DNA from 4 places in the Virgibacillus natechei genome. Region 3 is predicted to be linked to each of the others. Evidence: riboswitches for the same ligand, from Rfam matches in the RefSeq annotation. Region 3 holds a riboswitch; each other region holds the start of a gene.

Region 1 (3,122 bases), 1.4 Mb from region 3:
ACGAATGTCTTGGTTCTTAGCCCGATTTTCATCCATCACAAAGATTTTCTCCTGTTTTAACACTTCCGTTGCAGGCAACTCTCTCGATATATTGATTGGCACTAAGATTTCTCCCTCCTGCATTCCTATTCTTCCTAAAGAAACCTGCAATCATTAACTGCGATTTCTCTGAAATTTGGTGCCCGCTTATTGCCACACTTCTTCAGAAATTTCCACAATATGGCGGATTTTATCCCATTGCTGATCTTCCGTTAAATCATTACCCTCTTCAGTTGAAGCAAATCCACATTGCGGACTAAGACATAGATTATCATAGGATAGATATCCAGCCGCTTCGGCAATTCGCTCTTTTACCAGGTCTTTATTTTCCAGCTCAGCAAATTTGGATGTAACTAAACCTAGTACAACATGCAGATCGTCCCTGTTTACAAATTTCAGCGGTTCAAATCCGCCTGAACGCCCGTCGTCAAATTCCAGAAAAAGCCCGTCAACATGCAGTCCACCGAATATCGTTTCGGATGCCTTATCATACGAACCTGAACTAAAATAATGGGAACGATAATTGCCCCGGCAGATATGCATGGTAACCAGAAGGTCATCCGGACGATCGGCTATCGATTCATTGATAGCACGTTTGCATAATTTTTGCAGTTCGGCAGGCTCATACCCTTTCGCGCGAATCGATTGTTCCCCCTCTTCCGATAAAAAGGAAGCCCATGATGTATCATCAAGCTGTATATAACGGCATCCTGCATCATAAAAAGCCTGAATCGCTTTTTTATAAGCAGTCGTTAAATCTCCCAACAGTTCCTCGATATCACCATAAACCTCATTATCAATTCCCGCCCGAACCAGGAGCATATTAGGACTTGGAATGGACTGCTTGGCAACATGATCATCGCCTACCTCCCCTTGCAAAAATCGGAAATGATCCAGAAATGGATGATCTTCATTAAAATCAACCTTGCCTGTTACACGAATCGCACGGGCTTTTGTTTCAATGCCATCAAACTTCAATCCAGTGTCTGATTCGAATCCTTCCACACCTACCAGACTTTCCAAAAAGTCAAAATGCCACCAGGAACGGCGGAACTCCCCATCCGTAATTGACTTAAGTCCAGTCTTCTTCTGTTTTTCAACAAGTTTGGTTATTTCTTCATCTTCAATGGTACGCAGCTGCTGGGCAGAAATTTCTCCATTTGTCTTTTGAGCTCTCGCTTGTTTAAGACGTTCCGGTCTTAGAAAGCTACCCACATGATCTGCTTTAAATGGTGCCTTGCGATCTAATTTTGTTGTTGTCATTGTATCCGCTCCTTTTAATCAAAAAAGCCCCTTCGATTAAGAAGAGGCATTATCATGCGATCATCTTCTTATCTCCCAAGTTTCATCAACTTGCTAGAAGTAGCACCTTGTTATCATAACAGGTTGCTGAAGCGTCATCGGGCTTAGTCCCTCTGCCTCTCTTAATAAGAATGTTACTGAATTGTTTGAAATTACTATACCAATGATAGTAGCATTTTTATAGATAAATAGCAAGGGAAGCATAACGTAAGCATCAATGCCATTGCACCAGGTGCGATTATGACCGCGATGGTGGAAGGATCCTTGAAACAAATGGGCGGAGATAATTGGGAAGAAGCTGGCAGAGAATTTGTCAGTGTTAACCCGATGAAACGATTTGGTCAACCAGAAGAAGTTGGACGTTTGGTTGCCTTCTTATTATCACAGGAATCGCGATTCATCAATGCAACCGTCATTCCCATTGATGGCGGACAATCCTCACAATATTAATGACGAAGGGTGGCACGCCTATGTGTCACCCTTTTGATTTTGCAAATGAAATAAGATCCGCAAAGTCCATATCTGCATCAACTGAGCTTTCTTCACGATCGCCTACAAGAACGGTACGTACCCCTGCTCTCTTGCCTGCTTCTATATCGGGTTCACGATCCCCTACCATATAACTTTTCTCTAAATCAATTGCATGTTTTTCCGCCAGATCCAAAATCATTTGTGGCTTTGGTTTACGACATGCACAATTTGCACGCGGCTTGTGGGGACAATAACGGATGTCATCAATCGTTGCACCATATGTGGCTAGATCATCTTTCATTTTTTTATGTACCTTTTTCAAAGCCGACTCTTCCATGAATCCGAGTCCAATTCCACCTTGATTGGTTACAACAAAAACCTTAAACCCCAAATCATTGAACCGCCTTATAGCTTGACCGACACCATCCAGTAAATGGAAGTCCTTGGGCTTGTTCACGAACTTCACCCGATTGGTGAGTACTTCATTGATTACACCATCGCGGTCTAGGAACATCGCTCGATTCATATCATCACCTTCAAATAAGCATACTCATTTCTTGGTCTATTAAAACTCCAATTCCTTTGGAGCTTCACCTTGTTTATTCATCACCCGGATGGCGGTTGGATTAATCTCCAATAAGACAAGTTCTGGATCCTCCGGGCCATCAAAATAAAGTTTCATCTTGTCATTCCACAGCTCCTTTTTCAGTTCTTCCGAATTATTTAAGGAAACCTTCCCTTCATATTCCACATATTCATCGCCAAATCCCTCACCCTCGTATCCGAGCAGAATATGAGTGAAAGGATTCGCTTCCGTTTCCTCTGCCTTATCCGTTTCCTTGCTCGTTAACGTATAGAGTTTCAACCCTTCACTGAAAAATGTCATGTACCTTGAATGGGGTTTATTATTCTTCACTGTTGCCATTGGCCCAACATAGTTGCTTTTTAGAATTTCTTCAACGGTTGCTTTGATCTCCTGTTGACTCATTTATATGCACTCCTTTTTTATTGCTGGTGAAAATAGTATTCCTTCCATCTTGAAAAATAAACATCTCTCTGACTTCAAGGATGAAGCACGAGGACGATTCTCGGTTCCTAAGTTTATCTTATAAAATAAATGGGAAGAAAATAAATTATGAACGTTAAATCAGAGAAATAGGAGGTATATTTTGGGACTACAAAATGGAAAAAATGATTCGTTCTTAGATACAGGCAGGCCTGTAGTGGAAGGGAAGAATGGAGCCGTCACTTCTCCTCATTATTTAGCTACGCAAACGGGGAAGAGGATTCTTGATCAAGGTGGCCATGCG
Region 2 (3,122 bases), 1.5 Mb from region 3:
TAAGCGAGCAGAGTTCGGATTAAATAAACCTGCTTATCAAACAGCGTCTATTTTAATAGCGGGTGAGAACTTTGGCTGCGGTTCTTCTAGGGAACATGCACCCTGGGCATTGTTGGATTACGGGTTTCGTGTTATTATAGCATCGAGCTTTGCTGATATATTTTATAACAATGCATTAAAAAATGGGATTATTCCAGTTCAAATGAATGAGACGCAGGTAAATCAATGGATGGAACAGGCGGAGAATTCAACATTGGTATTAGATGTCGATCTGGAAGCTCAAGTCATTATTGATGCAGATCAAAATGAAGTACATTTTGATATCCCGGCCTTTCACAAGGAAAAGCTAATGAATGGATTAGATGAAATAGCTTTAACATTAAAGCTAGAGGATAAGATTGAGGCTTATGAGATAGCTCATGGGTCATCCTAAGATCCACGGGGTGTATTCGAGCTTGCATTAGCATCATGGAAACAAAGTATACAAATTAATGAGGAGTGTGGAATCATTGGGGATTGCTTAACAGGTGAGAAGGTTGATACCGCGATGGAACGTCTGTCACCCATCGTTCACCGTACACCATTACTAACATCAACAACCACAGATGAATTACTCGACAAAAACGTTTATTTTAAAATGGAGAATCAACAAAAAACGGGAGCGTTTAAATTTAGAGGTGCTAGTTTTAAGCTCATGCAATTAACGGATGATCAATTGAAGAAAGGTGTTGTCACTGCTTCAGCTGGAAATCATGCGCAAGGGGTTGCTCATGCTGCAGCCAAATTAGGCGCACATGCAACTATCTTCATGCCAGAACGTACCCCCCTTGCAAAGGTCAATGCCACACGAAACTATGGTGCTGAAGTTGTGCTTACTGGCGATTCATTCCAGGAAGCCTATGAAGCTTCATTGAAAAGACAAATGCAAACAGGTGCTGTTTATATTCACCCGTTTGACGATTATGATGTGATGGCCGGTCAAGGTACACTTGTCATGGAGATGTTGCACCAAGAACCTCGACTCGACACCATTATCGTGCCCGTTGGCGGTGGGGGCCTTATTAGTGGAATAGCAGTTGCTGCTAAGTATATAAATCCTGCTATAAAGGTTATTGGTGTTCAGGCGAGCGGGGCGTCTGCTATGCATGACAGTTATCACCATGATGCAGTGAACAAGAAGTCCGTTTCTACAATTGCAGAAGGCATCGCGGTAAAACAGCCTGGTAAAAATACGTTGCCACTCATACGTGAATACGTAGATGATATGATAACCGTTTCAGATGCAGAGATCGCTTCTGCACTCGTTTATATGCTTGAAAGAAATAAAACATTGATGGAAGGTGCAGGAGCTGCAGCGTTAGCCGCATTATTCGCTAATAGCGGACAAATTAATTCAGCGCATTGCGGCGTCATTGTAAGTGGCGGTAATATGGATATTAGTGATTTACCAAAAATCCAGCGCCTGGCTGAGAAATTGCATGACTCTGCTTAAACAATCAAATATTCTTTCTTGATAGTCTTCAGAATGAGATAACGTATTACCAATATAAAACTTAATAGCAATATTCCTTATAAAGAGTCGGGGGAGGAACCTGGTCCTATGATCCTGCGGCAACCGTTACTAAATAGTGAAATGGTGCCACTTCCAGCAAGCAGTATTGGCTTGAAAGATGAGGGAGAGTGTCGTTTAATTTTAAAAAACCTCTTCCCCATTGGAAGAGGTTTTTTTAGTGTTCACAATTAGAAAACAGTCAAATTAAAAGCTTTGGGATCATTATTGTGAATTGGAGAAAAGGGGCATGACAAAATGACAAATGAACACGCAAAAGGAAATTTGAATTTTGATACAATAGCACAGCACGGTGGGCATGATGTTGACGAATCAGTTCGTTCCAGAGCTGTACCGATCTATCAAACGACATCTTACGTATTTGAAGATACAGATCAAGCAGCTTCGCTTTTCAAAATGCAGGGAAATGGATATATCTATTCGAGAAATGCAAATCCGACGAATAACGTATTTGAAAATAGGATTGCACAATTGGAAGGAGGAGTGGGGGCATTTGCTGTTTCATCCGGACAAGCAGCTATTGTGGTTGCGTTGTTAACCCTTGCAAAGGCAGGTGACGAAATTGTAGCTACCAATGCTTTATATGGGGGTACGTTCAGTCTTTTTTCGGAAACGTTTCAGCGCTTCGGGGTAACGGTTCACTTTGTCGATGGTACAGATTTTGAAGGAATAGCTGGAGCAATTAACGATAAAACAAAAGCTATTTTTACGGAAACGATCGGGAATCCAAGCTTGGAAATTGCTGATATTAGCAGACTTAGTAACCTCGCACATGAACATCATTTACCATTGGTAGTGGACTCTACATTTACAACGCCATATTTACAGAAACCTATCGAATTTGGTGCAGATATTGTGGTGCATTCGACGACTAAATTTATCGGCGGGCATGGCTCATCCATCGGGGGAGTTATTGTGGATTCTGGAAAATTTCCATGGGATAATGGCAAATTCCCGGAATTCACGGAATCAAAGGCCTCTTTAGATGATCAATCTTTTGTAAGACTCGCTAAAGAAAATGCATTTATTGCCAAAGCTCGATTTACACTAGGGCATGATCTAGGTGTAACCATTTCTCCATTCAACAGCTGGTTATTTATTCAAGGTCTTGAATCACTGCCACTACGCATGAAGCAGCATGTGACAAATGCACAGCAGATAGCCGAATACTTGGACGGGCATGAGCAAGTAGAATGGGTGAATTATCCAACATTAAAAGGTGACCCACAATACGAAATGGCCCAAACCTATTTACCAAAAGGTGCAGGATCCATTTTTACAATTGGAATTAAAGGCGGGCTCGAATCTGCGAAAACCTTTATAAATTCCGTGAAGCTGTTATCCCATGTCGCAAATGTTGGCGATTCAAAAACACTCGTCCTTCATCCCGCTACGACATCGCACGCGAGATTATCACCGGATGAACAGCTCGCTGCTGGCGTTACGCCAGAGCAAATTCGACTATCGATCGGGCTGGAGGACGCAGCGGATATTAAAGCTGATATCGATCAGGCGCTGAGGAAAAGTTAAATTCGAGAAATTGTAGAATGAA
Region 3 (3,122 bases):
TTCTCTTTTACAAATAATAATGTAGTAATAAAGAAGGTGATGACTGCAGCGAATGCAAAGAGGCCGAATAGCCCTTGTTCATATAAAGGCTCGAAATATGCCACGTTGATTCCGATGAGAACAACTCCTGCAAATAAAAAGCTGAAACCTTTTACAGCAGTTCCCTTTGTTTGAATACTCCATTTTCCTAGTGTTGTTAAAACAGTAACTAGGATGATAACTGCAATATTGACGGACATTCCAACCCATACTGGGTGGATGTTAAGGAAAAATTGATCAGGTTCCCAACCTCCTAAGTGATACCATAATAACCCGGACACAAACCCGGTAGCAAGAGAGGCAATAACAGCGCTTCGAGTAACGAGCGGCCAGAATAAGGCTGCTACGACAGGGGCGAATGTGGCCGAGTTTCGTATCGTCCAGGCGAACACATTCCACCATGCTGATTGTTCCGTACGAAGGGTACCAAATAGAATCATTAGTCCTGTTAATAGTAAAAGAGACCACTTCGTATATTTCACTAACTGTTCGGGACTTGCTAGTGGAAAGATCGCACTTCCTGTATCTTTTCCTAAGCTAGTGGCACCGGAAAATTGACAAGGTGCTCCCCAGCCAAGCGCACATGCCCATATTCCAAGGAAAAATAAACCTACGAGCGGAGCCGGAAGTACTTCCATTAGGTACAGTGGCAAGGCGACTAAACCAAGGCCTTCATCCGGTACTACGACTGCAGCTGACAGTCCAAATAATATTCCAAAAAATATAAAAGGAAGACTCATTATTTGAGCGATAATTAGACCTTTTTGCCCTTCTTCCGGGGTACGAGCAGATAGGGCCATTTGAAATGCAGCCTGGGCCAGGATGACATTTACAAGAAACGTTCCGAACCATACTAAAATCACTTGAAGACCTGCCCCTCCAAAATCGAACATCTCAGGACGGTCGAATGCGAGCTGCTGTATTCCTGATATACCAGGATTGATAAAAAATGCAATAGCTCCAACAATGAACATCAATGTGAAAACGATCGTATTCATCGATTGTGTAAATGCAATGGCCCACATGCCGCCTGCCTGTAGGTATATAAATAATAAGAGCGCGGTGAATGCGATGGAAACGGATAAAGAAATCCCGGTAAAGACGTGAAAACCGGATGCAAATGCAATGGCAGTTGCAACCGACCACATTGGAAACGCAAATGCGGTAATAGCCCCTGATAAAGCTTTAGCCCCCCGGCCATACCGATCTCCAATTAACCCAGAAACAGTCGTTAACAATTTTTCTCGAAAAGGTTTAATAATTAAAAGCGCTATGATCAGCACTTGAATTGTTTCTGCTACTCCATACCATACCGCAGAAACACCAGTTAAATAAGAAAGTTCAACGATTGATATGTAAGTTGATCCTGAGAATAAACCAGTAATACAGAAGGCTACGGTCCACCATCTGAAGTTTCTTCCACCGACAAAGTACCCATCCCCGTGTGTTGCTTTTCGTTTTGCTCTATTACCTACTATGATTAAGATGAGCGTATAAATTAACGCAAAACTAATTGTCCAAATTCCATATGCTGTCATAACTTGTTCCCTACTCTCCATTTAATATATATATAAATGCTTGGTTAAAAGGCACAGATATATAATCCAACCATACCATCCTGTCCACCTGTCAAATTTCCTTTTAAATAGTAAAAGCCCCTTTCTCTGAAAAGAAAAAGGGGCAACATATCTAGTATTATCCCTTTTATCTTTCAGACATTGTCTGCTGGATTGGGCACCTTGTTATAAGAAAATTATACTTATAATGGTTGCCGCGGGCTCATAGGACCAAGTTCCTCCACCGCTCTCGATAAAAGATTTATTTAATTTTAGTTTTTAACAGTATAGAATGAGGATTCGAATTTGTCAAATTACTAATAGAGAAATAGAATCTATATTTACGATCAACAGATAATAGACATGTTCACAATTGGAATTAATGAATGTAACTCCTCAAGGAGAGGGCTTAGAAATTGAGTTTACTAGATTAGGAAGAAGCTCGGTTTACTGTGGCAATTAAAGAATAGTATAAATTATATAGTAAGCCTTGTAATAAATAATTAGCTATGATATAAATATAAAATGACCAATTTGGTATTATAGTCATTATCAAGTTTTTGAATTCACCTAATTTGAAGAAGGGCATGATTCATTAATGTTAGAAAATAAACGTGGACTCATTTTAGATTCAGCTGCTAATTCGTTTTCCATGTATGGCTTTAAAGGAACCACGATGGATAAAGTAGCTAGTCTTGCCGGGGTTGGCAAAGGAACCATTTATACAGTATTTGATAATAAGGAAGATTTATTTGATGCGGTTTTGCAGCAAATAATTATTGAGATGGAGCACATATTTTATAAATGTATACTTCCTGAGAAATCTGTTTCAGATAATCTTTATGAGGCATTAAACCAGTTGCTTGAATTTAGAAAAGAGCATCAGGTAATGATGAAGCTGACGTATGAGGTGCGAATGTTTGGTACGGATCATTCAAAACAGGCACTCGATAAGATAGAGGATGCTATTATACAGTGTGTTGAGTCGCAACTCATTCAAGCCGTTGAGCAGAAGAAAATCTATGCATCGGAACCGAGTATTACAGCATTTTTATTATATAAACTGTATATGAGTCTTGTTTTTGACTATGAAGAGAAGTATGGGCGGTTAGATAAAGATTTGATAGCCAAAATCTTTCAGCAGCATTTCATGTATGCGCTGATTCATAACAAAGAGATGTAAGTCTCTTTTTTTACTAATAAGTGACCAATTGAACAAAATGGTCAAAAATAAAATTTGGAGGGGAAATATGAAGGGAATAAGTCATGAACTGAGAGGTATTTTTGCATCCAAGAAATTAGTTATCGCACTAATGGGGATTATCTTGATGCCGCTATTATACGGAGGCTTGTTGATTTGGTCGTTCTGGGATCCGTATGGGGAAATTGAATCGCTTCCTGTAGCGGTAGTTAATGAGGATGAAGGCGCAATGCTAGAGGGAGAGGAAGTACAAGCGGGAGACGAATTTATAGCTAATCTTCAAGATGAAGCTGCATTGGACTTTCATTTTGTGAGCGAAGCAGAAG
Region 4 (3,122 bases), 1.8 Mb from region 3:
ACCAGATAATTGGGCAGGGTATTGCTTTGATTTATCATCTAATCCGACAAGAGCAAGTAACTCTTCCACTTTTTGTTGTATTTCCTTCTTCGGCACGCGATTCATACGAAGAATTTCGGCTACGTTATCAAACACATTATAAGAAGAAAGTAGGTTAAACTGTTGAAAGATGATACCAATCTTTTTCCTCGTGTTTCCCAATTCCTTTTCATTTAATCTTAAAAGATTTTTACCATTAATATTTACCTCGCCACTAGTTGGCTTTTCAAGAAGGTTGACCATCCGGAGCAACGTGCTTTTTCCTGCTCCACTAAAGCCAATCACTCCAAAAATTTCCCCTTTTCCTACATGAATATTTATATTTTTTACTGCTTCAATTTCTGTTTTTCCAACTCCAAAGCTCTTGTTTATATTTTTTAACTCAATCATTTACATCCCCTCCTCATCAAGTTGAAATGGATCATCAGTTAGGGTAATGGCATCCTTGTACCTTTCTTCAATAAATTGTTTTACTGCATCGGAATGGTATAATTCTGTTATTCTTTTATAATCTGGATTGTCCTTATCTTTTTCTTTTGCAGCTACGACCATTGGAAACTCATTCCCACTCTCTAAATAGATAGCTTCTTCCGTTGGATCCAGGCCTTGATCAATGACATATGAATTACTTACTAGACCTGCATCAATGCTACTAAGGGTACGTACCATTAAGGGACCCTCTATTTCCTTAAATGTGAGGTTCTTGGGATTTGCTTCAATATCCTGTAATGTTAATAAACCATCAGTACGCTTTACCTTAATTAATCCAGCTTCTTCATAGAGCAGCAAAGATCGCCATTGATTTATAGGGTCATTTACTATCCCTAATGTAGCATCATCTGGAATTTCATCGACATGTTTATGCTTTTCAGAGTGAATACCAAACGAACTATAATAAGTTGAGCCTAATGCTACGAAAGGTGCTGTATGGTCTTTTACATATTGTCCTAAAAATTGCTTTGTTTGGAACATATTCAAATCTATTTCTTCATTATCAAGAGAGCGATTTGGTGTAATCCAATCGTTAAAGGTTATAACTTCCAGATTAATCCCTTCTTTTTTAGCTTCATCTTTCACAATATTGGTAACCGCCTCTGGAACGCCTCCAGTAACGCCAATTTTTATTGTTTGTTCTTCCTTGTTTCCGGATGCTTCTGAACTCGCGCAGCCAGTAATGAATGAAAGGATAAGTAATATAACTATCATTAATAACTTTTTGTTCATTTTTACACTCCTTTACGTTTCCCTTTTGATATTTTTTAGTGAGTGGAATTGGTTATCTCACATTCTCTTATAGTTGCATTTAAACATTTGTCTTAATGCAACGTTTGGATAATCTAAGTCGAGGTGGCCCCTGAGTGTATTTCCTTCATAGTCTGTTCGGAAAAGACCACGGTTTTGCAATTTAGGGGCGACATGGTGAAAATGATCCTAAGTGCATTTGCCTCTTCCTCATTAAACGATACCAAGATAGATAGTTAGAATTTGTATAGATTTACTACTTTTCATGGGTACAATCCTTTCTTATTCCAAGCCCTGTTCAAACTACTTTCAACCCAGACATAGTTATAAGTGATTTTTTAAAAGTATTAAATAGATCTGATTACTTGGTTTTAGGTTTATGTATGTCTAGGTGTATGTGATAACTCATTCAAATCTGAACCTAAAAAACCCCCTTTTCCATAAGAGAAAAGAGGGGTGAATACACGGCTCCACTCTTATCTCCCAAAAATAATTTTGCTGGAATTAGCACCTTTTCGACTTTCGTCAATGGTTGCTGAAGTGTCATTGGGCCAGAACCCTCGACTTCTCTGGATAAGAATTATTAAGTTGTTACTCATGTTAATACTAATAATTGGTATTGTCAACACACTTTTCAGAATATAGGTAAAAATAAATTTAGAATGAGCAGGATTACATCGTTCCACTGCTATTCGGGAAGTCATTCCTCCTAAAGTCGCGTCTGGACAAGGATCTACGGGGGGAATAATACGTATTTATTAAGTTCTTTGTTTAACTGGGACTTTATTGTGTGCCTGTCATGGGTGCATCTTAAAGTCTGTACCCATAACAGGCACACAATAAAAAGGGAACAAACGATAAAATCATTTGTTCCCTTAATCATTTAATTTTCTATTGAACGGGATAATTTGTTATCCAATGCTAGAGAAAACCGATCACTCAATAGGAAATAAATCGATATGGATAGTAGAATAAGGTCAAGTTCAAATCCTGGTAATTCTTCGTTTCCTAACAGTCCACCAGGTAAATTTGCAAATAAAATCGCTCCCAGCATAATAACTGTAAATAATCCGGCAACGATTCGTGTACCAATTCCAAGAATCATGGCGATCCCGCCGAGTAGTTCGATAACCGCAACCACATAAGCAAGGAATCCAGGAACGCCAAGACTATCAAAGAATCCTGCCGTATTAGCTATCCCCCCTTGAAATTTATCCAGGCCGTGCGCGAAGAAAATAAAACCAAAAACGACCCGTAAAATAGCTTGACCAATTTCACTTTTTGTCATGTTTTTATTGCCCCTTTCCTTATAATTACTTTACGATACTTAGTGTAAATTAATTAGTGATTAGGGTCAAGAAATCAGATAAGAATAGATGGGTTAATTGTTAAATATTGCATCATGAGGAGATTGCGGGTAAATATTGAAGAAGCTCATAATTGGAGCCATAGTGCGAGGGTTCTCGTGCTTCCTTTTGCAAAGCAGTCCTGTGGTTAGAAATTTCTACAGGACTTCTTGTTGTTTATAAAACCTACTCCGATCATCATTTACATCAATTATCCCGACTAAACAAATCAACTTACTAGAAAAAAGGTGTTGACAATGAAAATCGTTGAACCTATAATGAAACACAATTAAATATTTTAAATATTCTTATTCAGAGAAGTCGAGGGAATTGGCCCGTTGACGCTTCAGCAACCTCTGACTTTGTCAGAAAGGTGCTACATCCAGCAAGAAAATTTATTTTCTTGAGAAATAAGAGCGGAGTAGAACATGCAACCCTCTTTTCTCAAGCTATTAGAAAAGGGGGTTTTCTTATTGGAGCTACTATTTCATTGAT

Evidence for each region. A riboswitch is a leader RNA that binds a small molecule or an ion and turns the genes downstream of it on or off. The one in region 3 is predicted to bind S-adenosylmethionine.
Region 1: linked by a shared signal. The riboswitch ahead of OLD84_RS18440 (5-methyltetrahydropteroyltriglutamate--homocysteine S-methyltransferase) and the one ahead of OLD84_RS06430 (sodium:solute symporter family protein) in region 3 are both predicted to bind S-adenosylmethionine.
Region 2: linked by a shared signal. The riboswitch ahead of OLD84_RS13955 (O-acetylhomoserine aminocarboxypropyltransferase/cysteine synthase family protein) and the one ahead of OLD84_RS06430 (sodium:solute symporter family protein) in region 3 are both predicted to bind S-adenosylmethionine.
Region 4: linked by a shared signal. The riboswitch ahead of OLD84_RS15160 (MetQ/NlpA family ABC transporter substrate-binding protein) and the one ahead of OLD84_RS06430 (sodium:solute symporter family protein) in region 3 are both predicted to bind S-adenosylmethionine.

The regions. Positions count from the first base shown of each region.
Region 1 covers NZ_CP110224.1:3,691,056-3,694,177, forward strand. Annotated here, with positions in the region: gene metA (homoserine O-acetyltransferase MetA) at 1-102, opposite strand, end outside; gene OLD84_RS18440 (5-methyltetrahydropteroyltriglutamate--homocysteine S-methyltransferase) at 187-1,302, opposite strand; SAM riboswitch class I at 1,368-1,473, opposite strand; partial or broken gene OLD84_RS18445 (SDR family oxidoreductase) at 1,537-1,791, shown strand; gene OLD84_RS18450 (D-glycero-alpha-D-manno-heptose-1,7-bisphosphate 7-phosphatase) at 1,817-2,338, opposite strand; gene OLD84_RS18455 (pyridoxamine 5'-phosphate oxidase family protein) at 2,378-2,800, opposite strand; gene ggt (gamma-glutamyltransferase) at 2,982-3,122, shown strand, end outside.
Region 2 covers NZ_CP110224.1:2,699,061-2,702,182, reverse strand. Annotated here, with positions in the region: gene leuD (3-isopropylmalate dehydratase small subunit) at 1-433, shown strand, start outside; gene ilvA (threonine ammonia-lyase) at 548-1,492, shown strand; SAM riboswitch class I at 1,567-1,677, shown strand; gene OLD84_RS13955 (O-acetylhomoserine aminocarboxypropyltransferase/cysteine synthase family protein) at 1,808-3,100, shown strand.
Region 3 covers NZ_CP110224.1:1,197,684-1,200,805, forward strand. Annotated here, with positions in the region: gene OLD84_RS06430 (sodium:solute symporter family protein) at 1-1,577, opposite strand, end outside; SAM riboswitch class I at 1,741-1,855, opposite strand; gene OLD84_RS06435 (TetR/AcrR family transcriptional regulator) at 2,194-2,778, shown strand; gene OLD84_RS06440 (YhgE/Pip domain-containing protein) at 2,846-3,122, shown strand, end outside.
Region 4 covers NZ_CP110224.1:2,964,763-2,967,884, reverse strand. Annotated here, with positions in the region: gene OLD84_RS15165 (methionine ABC transporter ATP-binding protein) at 1-429, opposite strand, end outside; gene OLD84_RS15160 (MetQ/NlpA family ABC transporter substrate-binding protein) at 430-1,263, opposite strand; SAM riboswitch class I at 1,755-1,861, opposite strand; gene OLD84_RS15155 (DoxX family protein) at 2,165-2,569, opposite strand; SAM riboswitch class I at 2,933-3,044, shown strand.